Regions from separate parts of the Bacillus sp. 1NLA3E genome, predicted to be linked through region 1. Evidence: a T-box and tRNA genes for the amino acid it is inferred to sense, from the RefSeq annotation. Region 1 holds a T-box; the other holds one or more tRNA genes.
The links. The T-box of region 1 lies ahead of B1NLA3E_RS17390 (valine--tRNA ligase). A T-box ahead of a tRNA ligase gene usually reads a tRNA of that ligase, here a tRNA-Val.
Positions count from the first base shown of each region.

Region 1 (9,166 bases):
CACGGTCACGGAGATTCTTTATTAATTAAGGCGGGCTCAGGTGTTGCTACTCTTGGTTTACCAGACAGCCCTGGCGTACCAGAAGGTGTCGCCAAAAACACGATAACCGTACCGTATAACGACTTAGAAGGCGTTAAATATGCGTTTGAACAATTTGGGGATGATATTGCTTGTATCATCGTTGAACCTGTGGCTGGGAACATGGGTGTGGTTCCACCTCAACCAGGCTTCTTAGAGGGATTACGGGAAATCACAAGCCAAGCTGGTGCTTTGCTGATTTTCGATGAAGTCATGACTGGTTTCCGCGTTGGCTACAATTGCGCACAAGGATTCTTCGGAATCACACCTGACTTAACCTGCCTAGGAAAAGTTATTGGTGGTGGACTTCCTGTTGGTGCCTTTGGTGGTAAAGCAGAGATTATGGAGCAAATTGCTCCAAGTGGTCCGATTTATCAAGCAGGAACATTGTCAGGTAACCCATTAGCGATGACAGCTGGACTTGAGACATTAAGTCAATTAAGCCCAGAAAACTATGTAGAGTTTGTTCGCAAAGCGGATATGCTAGAATCGGGTTTTAAAGCATTAGCTGAAAAATATGATGTTCCGCTAACCTGTAACCGTGCTGGCTCAATGATTGGATTCTTCTTCACGAATGAAAACGTGATTAATTATGATACAGCCAAAACGTCTGATCTAGAATTTTTCGCTAACTATTTCCGTGAAATGGCGAACCAAGGAGTCTTCCTACCGCCATCTCAATTTGAGGGTATATTCTTATCTACAGCACATAGTGATGAAGATATTCAAAAAACAATTCAAGCTGCTGAAGTGGCATTTTCAAAACTTAAAGGATAAAAGACAGCCTGATTCTCGCTTTTTGCGGGGAATCGGGCTGTTTTTTTTATCATAAAAATCCCTTCTAATTCATAGAGTGTTAATGACATAGTGATTAACGTTAATGGTTTAGAAGGGAGGAAGTCGCTTTGTCTCATGAGCATCAATCGTTTTTACGATTTTCCTTAGAAGAGTCAGTGTGGTTTCAAAGAGGACAGGAAGTCGCAGAGCTAGTTTCGATATCTTTGGATCCAAACATAACTATTGTCGAAAATGATCAGTATGTTGCTATCCGTGGTTCGCTTGAACTTACAGGTGAATACGTGCGGATTAAAGAGGATGGACTTGAAACAGAGGAGGATATCTCCGCCCCTAAATTTATCCAGTCTGTTGAGGAAAGAGAAGAAGGAATTTGTGAATTTACGCACCGGTTTCCAGTTGATATCACAATCCCCAATAATCGCATTCAGAGCATAAACGATATTGGTGTGACCGTAGATTCGTTTGATTATGCAGTACCTGAGCGTAGTTGCCTAAGGCTCGCAGCTGAATTGACCATATCAGGTCTTTACGGTGAACAGCAAAATGTTCCGACTGAAGAGGATCAGCGGGAGCCAGAAGAGGTGCAGTCTTACAATGAGGAAGTAGTGAATGAAGATCATTTAGAGCAAGCTGAGGAAATATTTCTAGAGATTGATCAAGGTGAGGAAACACCTGAACTACAGTTATTACATCGGGCAGGTCAAACTGAAGAGTATGAAGAAACTCAGGGTTACAATCCGAATTTTATTCTTTCATATCCAAATGAGACGGTGTCAGACGAACTTGAAGAAGATGAATCAGGACTTTACGAAATTTCCCAGCCTTTTTCAGCTGAGGCAAAAAAACAGCCTAATGCAAATACTGCCCCCTCAGATTATGCCTGGGGAATCCCGATACAATCGAATCAACCACCTATATCAAAGGGGCCAGATTTCTCCTTTGCATCTCAACGAGAAGATCCGTTGGTTCCCAAAGCCGAAGTAGAATATCCGCAAGAATCTAGTTATGAACAACCTGGTGCTGAAAGTAATGACACTGTTGTGGTGATTGAGGTGGAACTGGATGAGTCATCCTCCTCATCATCTTCTGAACAAATTCAAATAAAAAAGAAAAAGTCCTCCAAGAAAAAAAGTATGTCAATCGCTGAATTTTTAGGTAGGAAAACAGAAAATGAACTTCAAGCAAAATTAAAGGTCTGCATTGTTCAGCATGGTGAAACACTTGATAGCTTGGCAGAACGTTATGCCCTTGGTGTGCAACAAATATTAAAAGTGAATCATTTAGAGGCCACACAGGATGTATACGAGGGGCAAGTCCTTTATATTCCGGAGCCTGCAAATAGTAGATAAGGATTGAATGAGCAGGTGATTTTTGCCTGCTCTCCTATTTTGGAGAAATCGCATTCAGTCCGAAAGAGAGTGAAGTCATGTGAATGCTAACAACAATCTTAATGGGGTAGCATCCATTTTAGCTCATTATGCGGTTGAACCTTATTATGTTGAGGACTTGGGAAAAATACAAAAGGTTTACTCTAACAAAGGTGCTTTTGCCTTGAAAATGATACCGCCGCAATTAGGCACCGAATTTATACGCCATATTCAAACGCTATATCAAAAGGGCTATAACCGAATTGTCCCGATTTACCCGGCAATGGATGGCCGTTATGCAGTCCTTCACCAAAATATGCTTTACTATTTAATGCCCTGGCTAGAGAATGAAGCGAAAGAGGACCCAGTAGAAAGAAATAAGAAATTATTTCGCGAACTGGCTAGGCTTCATACACTATCGTCTCGTGAGGTTCCAATAAAAAAAGAGGATCGAAAAGAACATTATGAAAATACATTGCTCTTGTTGGAAAAAGACGAAGAATTTATAACGGGGTTTCTTGAAAGCTCTGAAAAAAAAATATATATGTCGCCGTTTGAATTACAATTTTGTCTATATTATCATGAGGTCAAACAAGCCATTCAATATTCAAAACGTAGGCTTGAGGCATGGTATGAGAAAACAAAGGACCTAGAGAAGGTTAGGACCGTATTGATTCACGGAAAGTTTTCTCCTGAACATTTCTTGTTTGATGATAAAGGCTATGGATATTTTATGAATTTTGAAAACATCAAGGAGGGTTCTCCCTATCAAGACATTCTTCCCTATTTACATCAGACTTTAAAGGGGTTACCAAAAAGAAGCGAGGAATGTATTGAATGGTTGCTTATTTATTATAAATATTTTCCACTAAAAGAAGAGGAAAAGCATTTAATGTTGAGCTATTTTTCCCATCCTAGTGCCATCATCAAGGTCCTGAAAAAATATCATAAACAGCAACCAGGAAAAAAGGAACGAAAATTTTCACAACAGCTGCAGCGTAAGTATTGGTTGCTTAAAAATACTGAGTATGTGGTGATGCGACTCGAGGAAATTGAACAACAGAAGGCGCAGGCACTAGCACAGGCGCAACAACAAGAAGGAGCCCAAGATTGACAATCGTCAACTTAAGGCTCCTTTTATTGTTTAGCAACAGCACCTAGCCCTCGAGGTCAAAAGACAATCCCCTCCGGAAATCGGGATTTCCTGAAGAGCTCGATTTTTGCTTGTTGGGGATAACCAAGGCGCTTTCGCTTTTCATATCATATCAAATTGAAAGGCCAACGCGAGTAATATCAAAATGGTTAACAGGAGTGCATCGAAGGTAGTTGGCAGGATAATCGTTCGGATGACTTGGAAAACACACAACGGGATAATAAACTGGCAACAACTACCGCGAATATATCGGAGCCATGGCGGAAGTGCGTGAGGATTGTATCTTCGCTTCACCATTCTTCCTCCTTATAATAGCTTTTTGTTCTATAATATGACCTCCACTAGGTAAAAGTGCTATAAATATGTGAAAGGATCCTTAAAAAAATGTATATCCACCAAAAAAATTGGGTAATATGATTGACGATGTTCCCCTTTTTTAGGTAGTATAGCTTATAGAATAAAGTAAACTAACCCATATGTATGGGATACAATTGAAAATAATAGCGAAGATAGGGAAGAGTACAGTGTTATCTGTTTGTAGAGAGGGAAGCTATTAGCTGAAAAGCTTCCTATACAGACCATTGGAAGGTCGCCCTTGAGCATCTCCTGCGAACGGTTAACTAGTAGCCGGAGACGGAAAATCCGTTATCTAAGCAAGTGCCAATTAGGTCTTTTTCTAATTGGAAAAAAGGTGGTACCGCGAAGCTTACTCCATTCGTCCTTTTCATGGCGAATGGAGTTTTTTGTTTTGGAACGAATTTGATTGAGGTGTGTCGGGAGACTAGCTGTCAAACGAAGCTGATTTATTTTTAAAAAAATGGAGGTTTGATTATGGATACGAAGGAGATTTCAATGCCGACGAAGTATGATCCGCAGGCGATTGAACAGGGTCGATATGATTGGTGGCTAAAGGGTAAGTTTTTTGAGGCTAAGGATGATGAAACGAAACAGCCTTATACGATTGTGATTCCGCCGCCAAATGTAACGGGAAAGCTACATTTAGGGCATGCGTGGGATACGACGCTTCAGGATATTTTGACTAGAATGAAGCGGATGCAGGGTTACGATGTTTTGTGGTTGCCTGGGATGGACCATGCCGGAATTGCTACGCAAGCGAAGGTTGAGGAAAAGCTTCGTGGTGAGGGGAAAACGCGTTATGATCTTGGTCGTGATAAGTTTGTTGAGGAAACGTGGAAATGGAAGGAAGAATATGCTGGCCATATTCGCCAGCAGTGGGCAAAAGTTGGTCTTGGGTTAGATTATAGCCGCGAACGGTTCACTCTTGATGAAGGGCTGTCAGATGCTGTTAAAGAGGTATTTGTGAGTCTTTACAAAAAAGATTTAATCTACCGTGGTGAATATATTATTAACTGGGATCCATCAACGAAAACGGCGTTATCGGATATTGAAGTTATTTATAAAGACGTACAGGGCGCGTTTTATCATATGAAGTACCCGTTTGCTGATGGTTCAGGCTATATTGAAGTGGCAACGACCCGTCCGGAAACGATGTTGGGCGATACAGCCGTTGCGGTTCATCCTGAAGATGAGCGTTATAAACATATGATTGGTAAGACGGTTATATTGCCGATTGTCGGTCGCGAGATTCCAATCGTTGGCGATGATTATGTTGATATGGACTTTGGTTCTGGTGCTGTGAAAATTACACCAGCACATGACCCTAATGACTTTGAATTAGGGAATCGCCATAATCTTGAAAGAATCCTTGTTATGAATGAAGATGGATCGATGAATGCTCGAGCTGGACAGTATCAAGGAATGGATCGCTTTGAGTGTCGCAAGCAAATCGTTAAGGATCTTCAGGAACAAGGTGTTTTGTTTAAAATTGAAGATCACCTGCATTCAGTAGGGCATTCTGAGCGCAGTGGGGCGGTTGTTGAGCCTTACCTTTCAACTCAATGGTTTGTTAAAATGCAGCCGTTAGCTGATGCTGCTGTAGCACTTCAAAGTGAAGAAGATAAGGTTAACTTTGTTCCGGATCGCTTTGAAAAGACGTATTTGCATTGGATGGAGAATATCCGTGACTGGTGTATTTCACGTCAGCTTTGGTGGGGCCACCGGATTCCGGCTTGGTATCATAAAGAAACGGGTGAGATTTACGTAGAGAACGAGCCACCAGCTGATATCGAAAACTGGGTTCAGGACAATGATGTTTTAGACACATGGTTCTCGTCAGCGTTATGGCCGTTTTCGACTTTAGGCTGGCCAGATAAGGATTCAGCTGACTTTAAGCGTTATTATCCAACTGCTTGTTTGGTAACAGGATACGACATCATATTCTTCTGGGTATCACGGATGATTTTCCAAGGGATTGAATTCACGGGGGGACGGCCGTTTAATGATGTATTAATTCATGGACTTGTTCGTGATGCACAAGGCCGCAAGATGAGTAAATCGCTTGGTAACGGGGTTGATCCGATGGAAGTCATCGATCAATATGGGGCGGATTCACTGCGCTACTTTTTATCAACTGGTAGTTCACCTGGTCAAGATTTACGATTTAGTGTTGAGAAGGTTGAAGCAACTTGGAATTTTGCTAATAAAATTTGGAATGCATCCCGCTTTGCATTGATGAATATGGACGGTATGACATTTGAAGAGATCGATTTGAGTGGGGAAAAGTCGGTTGCTGATAAGTGGATTTTAACTCGCTTAAACGAAACGATTGAAAATGTTACGCGCTTGTCTGATCGCTACGAATTTGGTGAAGCGGGTCGGGCGCTTTATAACTTCATTTGGGACGATTTCTGTGATTGGTATATCGAAATGGCGAAGTTACCTTTATACGGTGACGATGAAGCGGCGAAGAAAACCACTCGTTCCATTTTAGCTTATGTATTGGATCAAACGATGCGTTTGTTACATCCGTTCATGCCATTTATCACGGAAGAAATTTGGCAAAACCTGCCTCATTCTGGAGAGTCGATTACAACGGCAAGCTGGCCTGTGGTTGATGCGGCGTTGGTTGATGATCAAGCTGCTGGTGAGATGAAGTTGCTGGTTGAAATCATTCGTTCTGTTCGAAATAGTCGTGCCGAGGTGAATACACCGCTTAGCAAAAAAATTAAGATGATCCTGAAGGCGAAGGATGCTGGCGTTCTTGCTGTGCTAGAGAAGAATCGTGGCTATATTGAGCGTTTCTGTAATCCAGAGGAGCTCGTGATCGCTGTTGAGGTGGAAGCCCCAGATAAAGCGATGACAGCGGTTGTTACGGGAGCTGAGATTATTCTTCCATTAGCTGGTTTGATTAATCTGGATGAAGAAAGAGCTCGTCTTGAAAAAGAGGTTGAGCGTCTGAATAAAGAAGTAGAGCGGGTTCAGAAGAAACTTGGCAACGAAGGCTTCGTTAAAAAAGCACCAGCAAAGGTAATCGAAGAAGAGCGTGCCAAAGAGCAGGATTACATTGAGAAACGTGCAGCGGTTCAAGTTCGTTTGAATGAGTTAAAAAGTTTATAATTGTTGTAGCTACTGCTAGCTGCGATTGAATTTTATAAAAAGTAAAGTGTGAGGGGAACCCGTTTTTTCGGGTTCTTTCCTGTTGTAGAATGATTGATTTATGCGGAAAACATAGGTTGGCGGATTGGCGTGTATTTTTCGCGGATTGAGGCTGGATTTTGGCGGATAGAACCGTAAATTTAGTGGGTAGCAGCAATTTTGGAGGTGAAAACAGTGTTTCAAACATACGATGAGGCTTTATCTTGGATCCACGGCCGACTTCGACTCGGAATTAAGCCAGGTTTGAAGCGGATGGAGTGGATGATGGAGCGACTCAACCATCCTGAACAAAAAATCAAAACAATCCACATTGGTGGAACGAACGGAAAAGGGTCAACCCTGACTTTTTTACGATGTATTTTGGAGGAAGCAGGTTACGAGGTTGGAACCTTCACTTCTCCGTTTTTTGAGCATTTTAATGAGCGGATTAGTGTGAATGGAAAGCCAATAACTGATGCTGAAATGCTGGAGCTTGCAAATGTGATTCTTCCATTAGCGGATGAGTTGGATCACTCCGAACTAGGCGGACCAACTGAATTTGAAGTGATAACAGCGATGGCACTGTATTATTTTGCAAAAATAAATCCTGTTGATGTGGCTCTTTTCGAAGTAGGATTGGGTGGCCGCTTTGATTCAACCAATATCATTCACCCGCTATTATCGATTATCACCAGTATTGGCTTGGACCACACCAATATTCTTGGTGATACATATGAAAAAATAGCAGCTGAAAAAGCGGGGATTATAAAAAACGGGACGGCAATCTTAACAGCTGTAAAACAAGACGAAGCAATGGAAGTTATTGCAGCAAAAGCAATGGAATCAAAGGCACCTTTATACCAGCTTGGTTCAGAGTTTTCCATTTCCGGCAATCATTCGTTAATGCGCGGCGAGGAGTTCAATTTCTCCTCCATTTTTCAAGAATTGCCACAGATACAAATATCTATGCTAGGGAAGCATCAAACCGAGAACGCAGCACTTGCCATCATGGCGGCACAGCTATTAAAACAATTCTATGCTTTGCTAATTGATGAACCTCATATCCTTCAAGGACTAAAACGTGCCTATTGGCCAGGCAGACTGGAATTGATTTTAGAGGAGCCGACCATCATTATGGACGGGGCACACAATGAAGAAGGAATTGAGGCCCTAGTGCATGAATTAAAGGCACGGTACAACGACAAACAAATCCAGATTTTATTTACTGCCCTATCCGATAAAAAATTGGACAAGATGATTCAACAATTGGATGCCGTTGCTGACAGTATTACCTTTACTGAATTCGCTTACCCCCGTGCCTCACAGGCACAATTCTTATATGAACTAAGTTGTTCACAAAATAAACATAAAGCCAAAGATTGGAAGCAGTACTTAAGAACGACAATACCAACCTTAAAGGAAAATGAAATCCTAGTCATTACTGGGTCACTCTATTTCCTATCGGAGGTAAAGCCGTTCCTAGTTAATCTTATAAAATAAATAAAAAGCGGATAAACTTCACTAATTGTGGGTTAGATCCGCTTTTTATTTTGAAACAGAATTTATCATTCTAGAAAATCCTTCTTTATTAAAAGTCTAAAATAGGATCCTTTTCGCGGTATCACCTTAAGATTGTAATGAATCTATCTGCCTGTTAAACTAAAAAATATGTCGATAAAACTAGAAATATATATAATGGTATTAGTATGAAGCAATCTAGGGGTGATGATTTACATGAAGAAAATTACTTGTTATTTCTCCTCTGAAAAAGGGATTACTTTGATTGAAATTTTAGCATCGATGGTGATCCTATCAATCATTATTGTGTCACTCATAGCCATGTTCGTTCAATCATCCCGTACTAATGCAATGTCGAAGAATATTATGGATGCCACCTATATCGCAGAAACTAATATGGAGGAAATATACAATATCGTGGTTGCATCCACCAGTTACGACATCGCTACTGCTGCAATCGTAAGTAAGGGATATACCCAAGCAAGCAAGACGACTACTAATGCTTTTTACCAAAAGAATGTCACCGGACATTATGTATCGATTGAGTTAGTACCAACCATTAATAGTTCACTAGTGAAGGTTCGGGTTAAGGTTTTCAAAGATAATACAAAGACAAAAAAAGAGGCGCAAATGGAGATATTACTATCATGGAAAAATTTGTAGGCTTTATTAAAAAAAATGAAAAAGGAATAACCTTAATAGAATTATTAGCGGCACTTGCTTTGGTCTCAATGGTGATACTGCTGGCAAGTTCTGT
Region 1 covers NC_021171.1:3,621,672-3,630,837, reverse strand. Annotated here, with positions in the region: gene hemL (glutamate-1-semialdehyde 2,1-aminomutase) at 1-855, shown strand, start outside; gene spoVID (stage VI sporulation protein D) at 984-2,225, shown strand; gene ysxE (spore coat protein YsxE) at 2,305-3,357, shown strand; gene B1NLA3E_RS24280 (hypothetical protein) at 3,499-3,693, opposite strand; T-box leader at 3,894-4,122, shown strand; gene B1NLA3E_RS17390 (valine--tRNA ligase) at 4,228-6,873, shown strand; gene B1NLA3E_RS17385 (bifunctional folylpolyglutamate synthase/dihydrofolate synthase) at 7,087-8,391, shown strand; gene B1NLA3E_RS17380 (prepilin-type N-terminal cleavage/methylation domain-containing protein) at 8,626-9,072, shown strand; gene B1NLA3E_RS17375 (PilW family protein) at 9,057-9,166, shown strand, end outside.

Region 2 (9,166 bases), 2.3 Mb from region 1:
TAATCCTTTGGCTCGATGGATCGTACTTAAGGTGACGGCATCTTGGACTTGCTTTGAGATTTGTTTCATTTCCTTGTTCATAGCCTTCATATGGTCGGTGTGTTCTAGAAAATCGAGAATACTAGAAAAGTTCTTTGCAGCAACTTTCAAATCACGAATGTCATCGGAGCCTTTGTCGAGTTGGTTGCCTTCATTGCCTCGTTTCTTTACAAAGTCCTGAAAACCTAGCTCTTTTTCTACCATTTCAATCGCCACAGTCGGTGAAAGTGAAGATAAACCACGAAGAATAGGGATAAGCTTTTTTAATTTTTTTGCTTGAAATGCGTAGGCAGTTTTCAAATGGGACAATGATTCTAGCATAGAGCAATCTTGTAAAATACTTTCTGCCTTAATATCTTGGAATACGGTTTGTTTGATAAACAGGGCTGGAAGGACCGCTTTAATGGCATTTTGATCATCTTCGTTCAGGCTTAACTTTAAAAATGCCAGCATCCCTTTTACAATAAAGCGGTCATAAAAGGACTCAATATCCTGGTCAATTTTAAAGGGAAGACTGGAAGAGACAAGCCGTTCAAACATGGCACGGCTTCCGGTGTTGGTCCGGAATAGTATCGCAAAATCACTGGGCCGTTTTCCATGGGCTATTTTTTCTAAAATATCAGTCAGGATCATGGTAGCCTCTTCTTCCTCATCGTAAGGAAAGAAGCTAACAGGAGTCTGGGTATGCGAGTATTGAGCTGCCATCGATTTTGCTCTTCGGCGTTTATTTTGACTAATGATCTGATTGGCTACAGACACGATTTCATGACTAGAACGGTAGTTTTGATCAAGAACAACTAACTTTGCGTTTGGAAAATCTCGTTCAAACTCTAAGAGGTAAGATGGATCGCTTCCACGAAAAGCATAAATGGATTGATCATCATCACCAACAGCACAGACATTCTTTGATTTTGCCGACAGCAATTTAATCAGTTCGTATTGAACTTTATTAATATCTTGAAACTCGTCAATCAGAAAGTATTGAAAACGATTTTGATAGGTTTCTAGTAAGGAAGAATCTGCTTGGAATAATTGAAAACAGCCGATAAGCATATCATCAAAATCAAACAGCTGGTGATTTTGCTTATTTAATTCGTATTGTTTATACAAGAAGGCCACTTTTTCTTCCCAATCGCCCTCAGGTTTCACTGTATCAGGAAATTCTAGATTGTTTTTCCAATAACTAATTTTCTGAAGCGCCAAGTCATAAGAAAACTCCTTTTCGTCTAGATTGAGGGTCCGACCAGCTTCCTTAAGCATTTGTTCCCGTTGCCAATCTCGTTTTAATAGATTCCGAGCATCCCATCTTTCACGAGCATGGAATGAGAGAATTCGGTAAAAGATACTATGAAAAGTACCAGTTACTAGTTGTTGAATCTGTCTTCCAGAAATATTTGGATAGTGATGGAGTCTAGCTTTCATTTCAGCAGCAGCCTTTGCCGTAAAGGTTACCAGCATAATCGAACTAGGATTGAGCTTTTTCTCTTCTAACATAAAGGCAGTACGAGCCGTCAACACTCGTGTTTTCCCACTCCCTGCCCCGGCAAGAACGAGGATGGGCCCGTCTGAATAGGAGACAGCCTTTGCTTGGCTCCTGTCGAGACTGAAGCCACTTTTGGCAAGCGCGTGTATATAGGAGTGGTCATGTTCTATTCTAAATGGTGGGGATGAAACAAATGGTTTGTCTATTTTCAAGGCACGGGATTTTTTTAAAATAACCTCACGCGTGGCCGTTGCAGTAGTCTGAATGGAGCGGGAAACAGGTATTCTAAATCCATTTTGTTCAGTATAGACTGATTCTACTTTTACAGGTGCTACCTCCTCGATAATAGGTTGGTCAGCGCAGCTTTTATGATCAGGAAGAACGTGAAAGAAGTGAGGTTCTTCCATAATTCCCAAATAGAGCCGCACTTTGTCCCCACAACTTGGACAAGTTAGTGAGCCCTTTTTTCCGGCATCATAAATCTTTTGATATTCTTCACGGTTTGTTTTATTTAAATGGATTTTATCTTTAAGGAAAATGGCAGTTTTCATAGGAGGTTACCTCTTTTGCATACAAAGTCGCTAAACGGGCGCTTGAGCTTTTCTTATAAAATAGGCTCTGTTAAAATAAAATGTTGATTTCCGTTCCAGGCGCTTCGCTTTCCGCGGGGCGGGCGGTGAGCCTCCTCGGCGCTTAAGCGCCTGCGGGGTCTCACCTGTCCCGCTGCTCCCGCAGGAGTCTTCGCGCCTTCCACTCCAATCAACTTTGTTCAAAAAAATCAACATTGAGCTTTAACACAGCCTCTTATTAAATAAAAAAACATAAAATTTTAAACACAAAGGTAATCATATCAAAATTTTACTGGAATCAAAAGGGTGAAAAGTTGGCAAACAAAAAAGCCCTGCTAAGATAGGGCCGGAATTTGTAGCGGATTATAAGATCTTTTTCATGCTTTTATGAGGAATACCAGCATCCAAAAATTCTTCAGAAATAGTTTTATAGCCTAAGCGGCTATAAAAAGGGATCGCATGGGTTTGGGCATTTAGTTTTAAGTTTGATATGCCATTTGTTTGCGCATATTTCTCAATAAAATTCATGAGTTCTTTCCCGGCACCAGTATTGCGTTGGCCCTTCAAAACACAAATTCGTTCAACCTTTCCGATGCCTGCTAGGACGCGGAACCGTCCAGCACCAACTGGTTGATCATTTTCATAAAGGACAAAGTGCGTTGCTTCTGCTTCATTCTGATCAATTTCTTCTTCAGGTGGAACTTGTTGTTCTTCAATAAATACTTTTTTTCTTATCGAGTAAGCATCATTTAATTCTTGTTCAGTTGCGACAACTTTAACAGTCATACACTTTATTCCTTTCCAAAACGAAATGTTTCATAGACAGTCCAAAAACCATCTTCAAGTTGATAAAGTAGGTGGAAGCGGTCTATCATTTCCTCGTGATTTATTTGTAGCATTCTAAGTGAACCAAATACATCATAATGTTCATCATCGGACAGATTTTGGCCAATCGTAATATGTGGGACAAAGTTGTATTCAGGCTTTTCACCAACAAAATCGGTATGGAGCTCTGTATGCAACTTTTCTAATTCGGGATTCGGGTTAATTTTAAAATAGATGACATTATTTACAGGTTTGAATGAGCTTGTTTTTAACACTTTTAGTGGAAAAGGTGTTGTGCCCTCGGCAATCTGTTTTAACCTTAGGGCTAATTCCTTAATTTGTTCTTCGGTTGATTCGAAAGGTTCTTTTAAGGTTAGATGAGGAGAAATTAATGCATAATGCGGGTCATATCTTTTACGATAAGAATTTGCTAAGTCCTGCAATTTTTTCGATGGATAAATAACGACACCAAATTTCATAACATTACCTCCAGTTAGTGAACTCTTATGCAGCAGGGCTAAGTTACTTTCTAAAAAGCTTTTGAAAGAGCGAAATAAAGCGGAAGCTTTGATTGTATTATGGAAAACATTATATCAAATTTTTAAAATAAATCATATCGCGGTAGTCCTGTTACAGGACCCAAGAATCGATAATTAAATTTCGCTAATTTTGATGGAGTTCATCGGCGAACTTCCCGATTTTTCCAAGCTGAAAATAGTCTGCACTGTCTTGAGCGATTAATACATGATATATAAATAAATGTGAGAAAGAATGGGGCAAATAGATCAAGAGATTTTACCACAACCAAGGGAGTTTACTAAAGGTTCAAATGTCCCCATTGTTCGTCCTGAAAAATGTTGACATAATCCCTAATTTCCTTATAATAAGAAATGTACCTTTGAAAAAGGTGTACCTTATATTATGACTTGTTAGCTCAGTGGGAGAGCACTTCCTTGACAGGGAAGGGGTCGTGGGTTCGAATCCCTCACAGGTCATCAAAAAAAATCCTAACATCAATTTGATGTTAGGATTTTTTTTGTGGTATTTATTCTATTGATGACAAACAAAAGCTTTGGTGACAGTAAAGGGTCAAAGTTTTTGTTGTTAAAGTGATCTTTATGGATGTAGTACAGATAAAGCGATTAGCAATACAAGAAGTTAACATAGTTCCGCATTCGAGACATGTGGAGTGCGTTACGAATTTAGTGTTGAAATAACCTAATCAGCGATTATCCTTATTAAGCCTAATTTCTAGATATCTGCAATTTATGAGAAAAATGCGAGAGATTCTTATCTGAATACGCTCCAGACATCCATAAATATATTATTGCTGTAGGGTTATTTACATAAGCGACATAGTTGAAATACTATTTCCTTGTTTCTTTTCGTATAACGGGCGCTACTTCTGTTGCCAATCGCTCAATGTTTTCGGCAACTTTTTTAAAGGGCATACCACCTATGTCCATTTGCGCCATAAACCGCTGGTGACCAAACAACTCGTATTGGCACATAATTTTTTCGATGATTTGCTGAGAGCTTCCAACAAAAAGGGCTGTTTCTTTTCTAGATAGCAGTTCAAAATCAGCTCTTGAAAAAGTAGTATTTTTCACATGCCCACGATTAAGGTGGAACCAATAATTTGAATGATACGGGTAATATTCTTCTATTGCCTGCTGATTCGTTTTTGAAATATAAGCGTGCCCCGTAACTCCCACCTTCAAATTTTCTAGAGCATGACCAGTTTGAGCAGCTGTTACTCGGTATTGATCAACAAGCGGCTTATATAAGCTTGGATCACCGCCAAGTAACACTATTGCTAAGCCAGTGCCTAATCTCCCTGCTCGTTCTGCACTTTCCAAAGACCCACCAACACCTACCCATATTGGAATTTTTGGTTGAACAGGTCGCGGTGCAATTTCCGCATCCTTTAATGAAGAACGATAGCGACCATTCCAGGTAACCATTTCCTTTGCATTTAGATTTAGTAAAAGCTCAATGTGTTCTTCAAACAATTCATCATAATTTTTTGTATCATAACCGAAAAGTGGGAATGAGTCTAAAAAAGCCCCACGCCCAGCAATGATTTCAGCACGGCCATTTGATAAAAGATCAAGTGTTGCAAAATCCTCGAATAAACGAATAGGGTCTATCGTGTTTAATACTGTCGTCGCACTTGTCAATTTAATTTGTTTTGTGACTTGTGAAATGGCCGACAAGACGATTGCCGGTGCGGACACTGCGTAATCTAAACGGTGATGTTCTCCCACACCAAATACATCCAGTCCAGCTTCATCTGCCATTTTTGCTGCTTTTATTATTTCTTCAATTCTCTGCTTTGCACTGCTGGTTTTACCTGTTTGTGGATCCGGGTATAAATCCGCTAAGGAATATATTCCAATTTCCATTCCATTTTGACTCCCAGCCTTCAAGTTTATCTCCTCCACTGTGGTGTAAAAAAGCCTTTGCTTAATACTATTCAATTTTAAAAAAAGGTGAAGGAATAGATTTACAAATGAGAAGGATCAAACCAAAGGGTCAATCATTTGTTTTTTGAAAATGATGACTGAAGTCTAATTCTATCTGTAAATATAATGTGCACATTAGAACCGTCCGGTTGCTGAAAAGAGCATATTAACAAAGAAACCTCACCACATATTTGGCGAGGTTTCTCTATTAATTAATTATCTAGAGCTTTTACGAAGATTGTCGAATTTTGATATACAGAAAAGTTATTTATATTGTATAATAACGTTGTATAATAAGGTTTTCTTATTTTTTTACCAGGTCATCAGATGACCTTATTAACAGGTGAATAAATGAAGATAGTTATTAAATCAAAGGGAGATTTGATATGAAAGTAACATTATTTACAACCTGTATTGTTGATTTTATGGCAATGAATGTCGGTAAAGCTACTGTTGAATTACTTGAAGGTCTGGGGCATGAGATCGATTATCCTAAGAACCAAACATGTTGCGGGCAACCTACGTACAACACTGGATACGTAGAGAAAACAAAAAACACAATTAAGCACTTTATCGAAACGTTTGAACATGCTGAGGTGATTGTTTCACCTTCAGGTTCTTGTGTTTCATTTGTAAAAGAATATCCACATATTTTTGCTGATGATAAAGAATGGAAAGAAAGAGCGGAAAAAGTTGCAGCAAAAACATATGAATTATCGCAATTTCTAATTGAAGTTATTAATCTAGATGACTTTTCTGCGAAACTTCCTGGAAAGGCTGTTTACCACCACAACTGCCATACAGCAAGATTTTTAAAAGTGAAAGAACAGCCATTAACACTTCTTTCGAAAGTAGAAGGTCTAGAATTAGTGGATTTCCACAATTCGCACAAGTGTTGCGGGTTTGGTGGTACCTTCTCTGTTAAAATGGGGGATATTTCAGCTGAAGTTGCTGATGAAAAAGCAAGGTACATCCAAGAAGCTAACCCTGATTATTTGATAGGTGCAGACTTCGCTTGTCTAATGAATATTGGTGGACGTTTAAGTAGACTTGGATCAAATATCAAAGTAATGCATATTGCTGAAGTGCTAAATTCTAAATAGTAAGGAGAGCCAAAATGGGAATTAAGATTAATAACCAAAGTTTTGAGAAAAATCTTGAAAAGAATCTAAACGATGATTTCATGCGTGCTGCAATGGTGAAAGCTCAAGATTTAATTAATAATAATAGAAAGAACGTGCTGTCACAATTGGGAGATGGTAATTTCCGTGAGTGGCAAAAACTATCAGGAGAAGTTCGTGCCCACGTTCTTGAAAACTTAGATTTCTACCTAAATCAATTTTCTGAAAACGTTATCAAAAATGGAGGTAACGTATTTTTTGCAAAGGATGCTAAGGAAGCCTCTCAGTATGTTACTAATCTAGCAATAGAAAGAGGCGTTAAAAAAGTTGTAAAAGCTAAATCGATGGTTACAGAGGAAATTGGACTTAACCACGAATTGATTGATGCTGGGGTAGATGTAAAAGAAACTGACTTAGCTGAATACATTTTGCAATTAGATGACTGGAATCCACCTTCACATATGGTAGTGCCATCTTTACATTTAAACAAAACCCAAATTCGTGATGTTTTTGCCAAGAATGGATATACTGGCAAAGATATGCCAGAAGACTTAGCTGCATTCGCTCGTGCTCAACTGCGTAATGAGTATGTAACGGCTGATATGGGAATTTACGGATGTAACTTTGCTATTGCTGAATCTGGAGCGATTACATTAATCAGTAATGAAGGAAATATCGATCTTTGTACATCAGCACCTGAGTTACAGGTAGCTGTAATGGGTATGGAACGTATCGTCGCTACCTATGAAGATGCAGATATCTGTATTAGCTTATTAGCTAGAAGTGCAGTAGGGGCAAAAAGTACAAGCTATACGACATTTGTAAACGGGATTACTGAAGAAGGTGCTGCGGATGGTGCTAAAGAATTTCATGTGGTGATCGTTGATAATGGACGTTCTGAAGTATTAAAGTCTCAATTCAAAGAAGTATTACAATGTATGCGCTGTGCTGCATGTTTAAATGCCTGTCCAGTATATCGACAAGTTGGTGGACACTCTTATAATGCTATCTATTCTGGACCACTTGGTGTTGTATTAACGCCACTACTTGCCGGCTATGATGACTTCAAAGAACTACCATATATGTGTTCACTTTGTGGTGAGTGTACAGAAGTTTGTCCATCTAATATCCCGTTGCATTCATTAATTCATGAGCACAAGCGTGTACTAGCTGAAGAAAAGAAGGCTTCTGCATTCTGGGGTGCGAGTATGTCTGGAGCAGGTATGGTTCTAAGCCGTCCTTGGATGTACAAGCTAGGAACAAGTGTTGCGCCATTCATGACAAAACCATTGATGGTAGATGGAAAAATTAAAAAAGGTGTAAGTATTCTTAAAGGTTGGACAGACAAACGTGACCTGCCAGCATTGGAAAAAACACGTTTCAGAGATTGGTATGAATCTAGAAGTAAAGGAGGAAATAAATAATGATAAAAGGACAAATTTTAAATAGAGAGTCATTTATTTCTAACCTTTCAAACATACTTGGTCGAGAAATGCCGAAAGATGTTGTACATCCTGAATTTTCAAGCAAACCTCAACTTGAAATTTATAAAGGCTTTACTCAAGCACAATTAGCTGAAGAATTCCATAAGAATGCTCAAGTTAACAAAGCTGGGTCGGGTGGTAAGATTGATTCTTTTATTATCGAGAAAAAAGATCTTGCAAAAACTGTGGCTGAGAAACTAGTTGAACATGGAACGGGCCCAATTATCGCTTGGAACGATGAACGTTTTGCAGAATGGGGTCTAAATGATGTGTTGAAAGATGCGTATGTTTGGACTGATGAAAAAGGCCGTGAAAATATAGATAAGGCATTGAATGCGTCTTATGGCGTGTGTATTAGTGATCTTTCACTTGCTGAAACTGCTTCTTACACTGTCATTGATAAGTTGGGAAAAGGAAGATCGTCAAACTTCCTGCCTTTAAATTATGTTTGTATTGTACCGCAAAGTACAATTGTTCCTCGTTTAACACAAGGAATGCAAAAACTTCATGAAATGTCAAAACAAGGAATAAATCCTGCAGCCATTAACTTTATTTGTGGTTCAAGTAGTTCCTCTGACATTGAGTTAAACAAGGTATGGGGTGTACATGGACCTATTCGTTTAACTTATATCATTGTATCTGATTTATAAACTATAAAATTATGAGTTCTAAATCCTTATTAATGGGTTTGGAACTCATTTTTTGTTTTGCCACTACTGGGTACATGGTGAAATATTGATAAGGTAATAAGTTTATTATTCTATTATTCTATATTCGCCTTTTATTTAATTTACGTGCAATTAAACAAACGAGGCTTTCCGGGAAGTTCAGAAGGTGTAACTAAGGCAGTTCCTATATTAGAGAATGAAAAATGCGATGGGAAATGGATTAATCAATGTAACTTAATTGAGGCAATTGAGGTAGTCCAATTATTGAAGAAAATTATTAAAGAGCAGCCTGAGAAATCGGTTGGAATTATTTACTCCATCCGTTTGTCTGGAATAAAGGAAATATATTAACGCTTTAACGTATGGGGGGGCAGACAAAATTGAAACACTTAACAGTCGGAAAAGCGGATACTAACTAAAAGTACTAACAACCTCAGACTAAAAATAATGCCAGATTATTTGATATCATTAATATATTCTCTTTTATACGCATATAAATGATTTGTATATTT
Region 2 covers NC_021171.1:1,090,977-1,100,142, forward strand. Annotated here, with positions in the region: gene B1NLA3E_RS05340 (UvrD-helicase domain-containing protein) at 1-2,073, opposite strand, end outside; gene B1NLA3E_RS05345 (GNAT family N-acetyltransferase) at 2,455-2,877, opposite strand; gene B1NLA3E_RS05350 (YjcG family protein) at 2,883-3,395, opposite strand; tRNA gene B1NLA3E_RS05355 (tRNA-Val) at 3,840-3,911, shown strand; gene B1NLA3E_RS05360 (LLM class flavin-dependent oxidoreductase) at 4,284-5,345, opposite strand; gene B1NLA3E_RS05365 ((Fe-S)-binding protein) at 5,768-6,484, shown strand; gene B1NLA3E_RS05370 (LutB/LldF family L-lactate oxidation iron-sulfur protein) at 6,499-7,926, shown strand; gene B1NLA3E_RS05375 (LutC/YkgG family protein) at 7,926-8,636, shown strand.
Region 2: it has a tRNA-Val gene. The T-box ahead of B1NLA3E_RS17390 (valine--tRNA ligase) is inferred to sense a tRNA for this amino acid. The anticodon was not compared.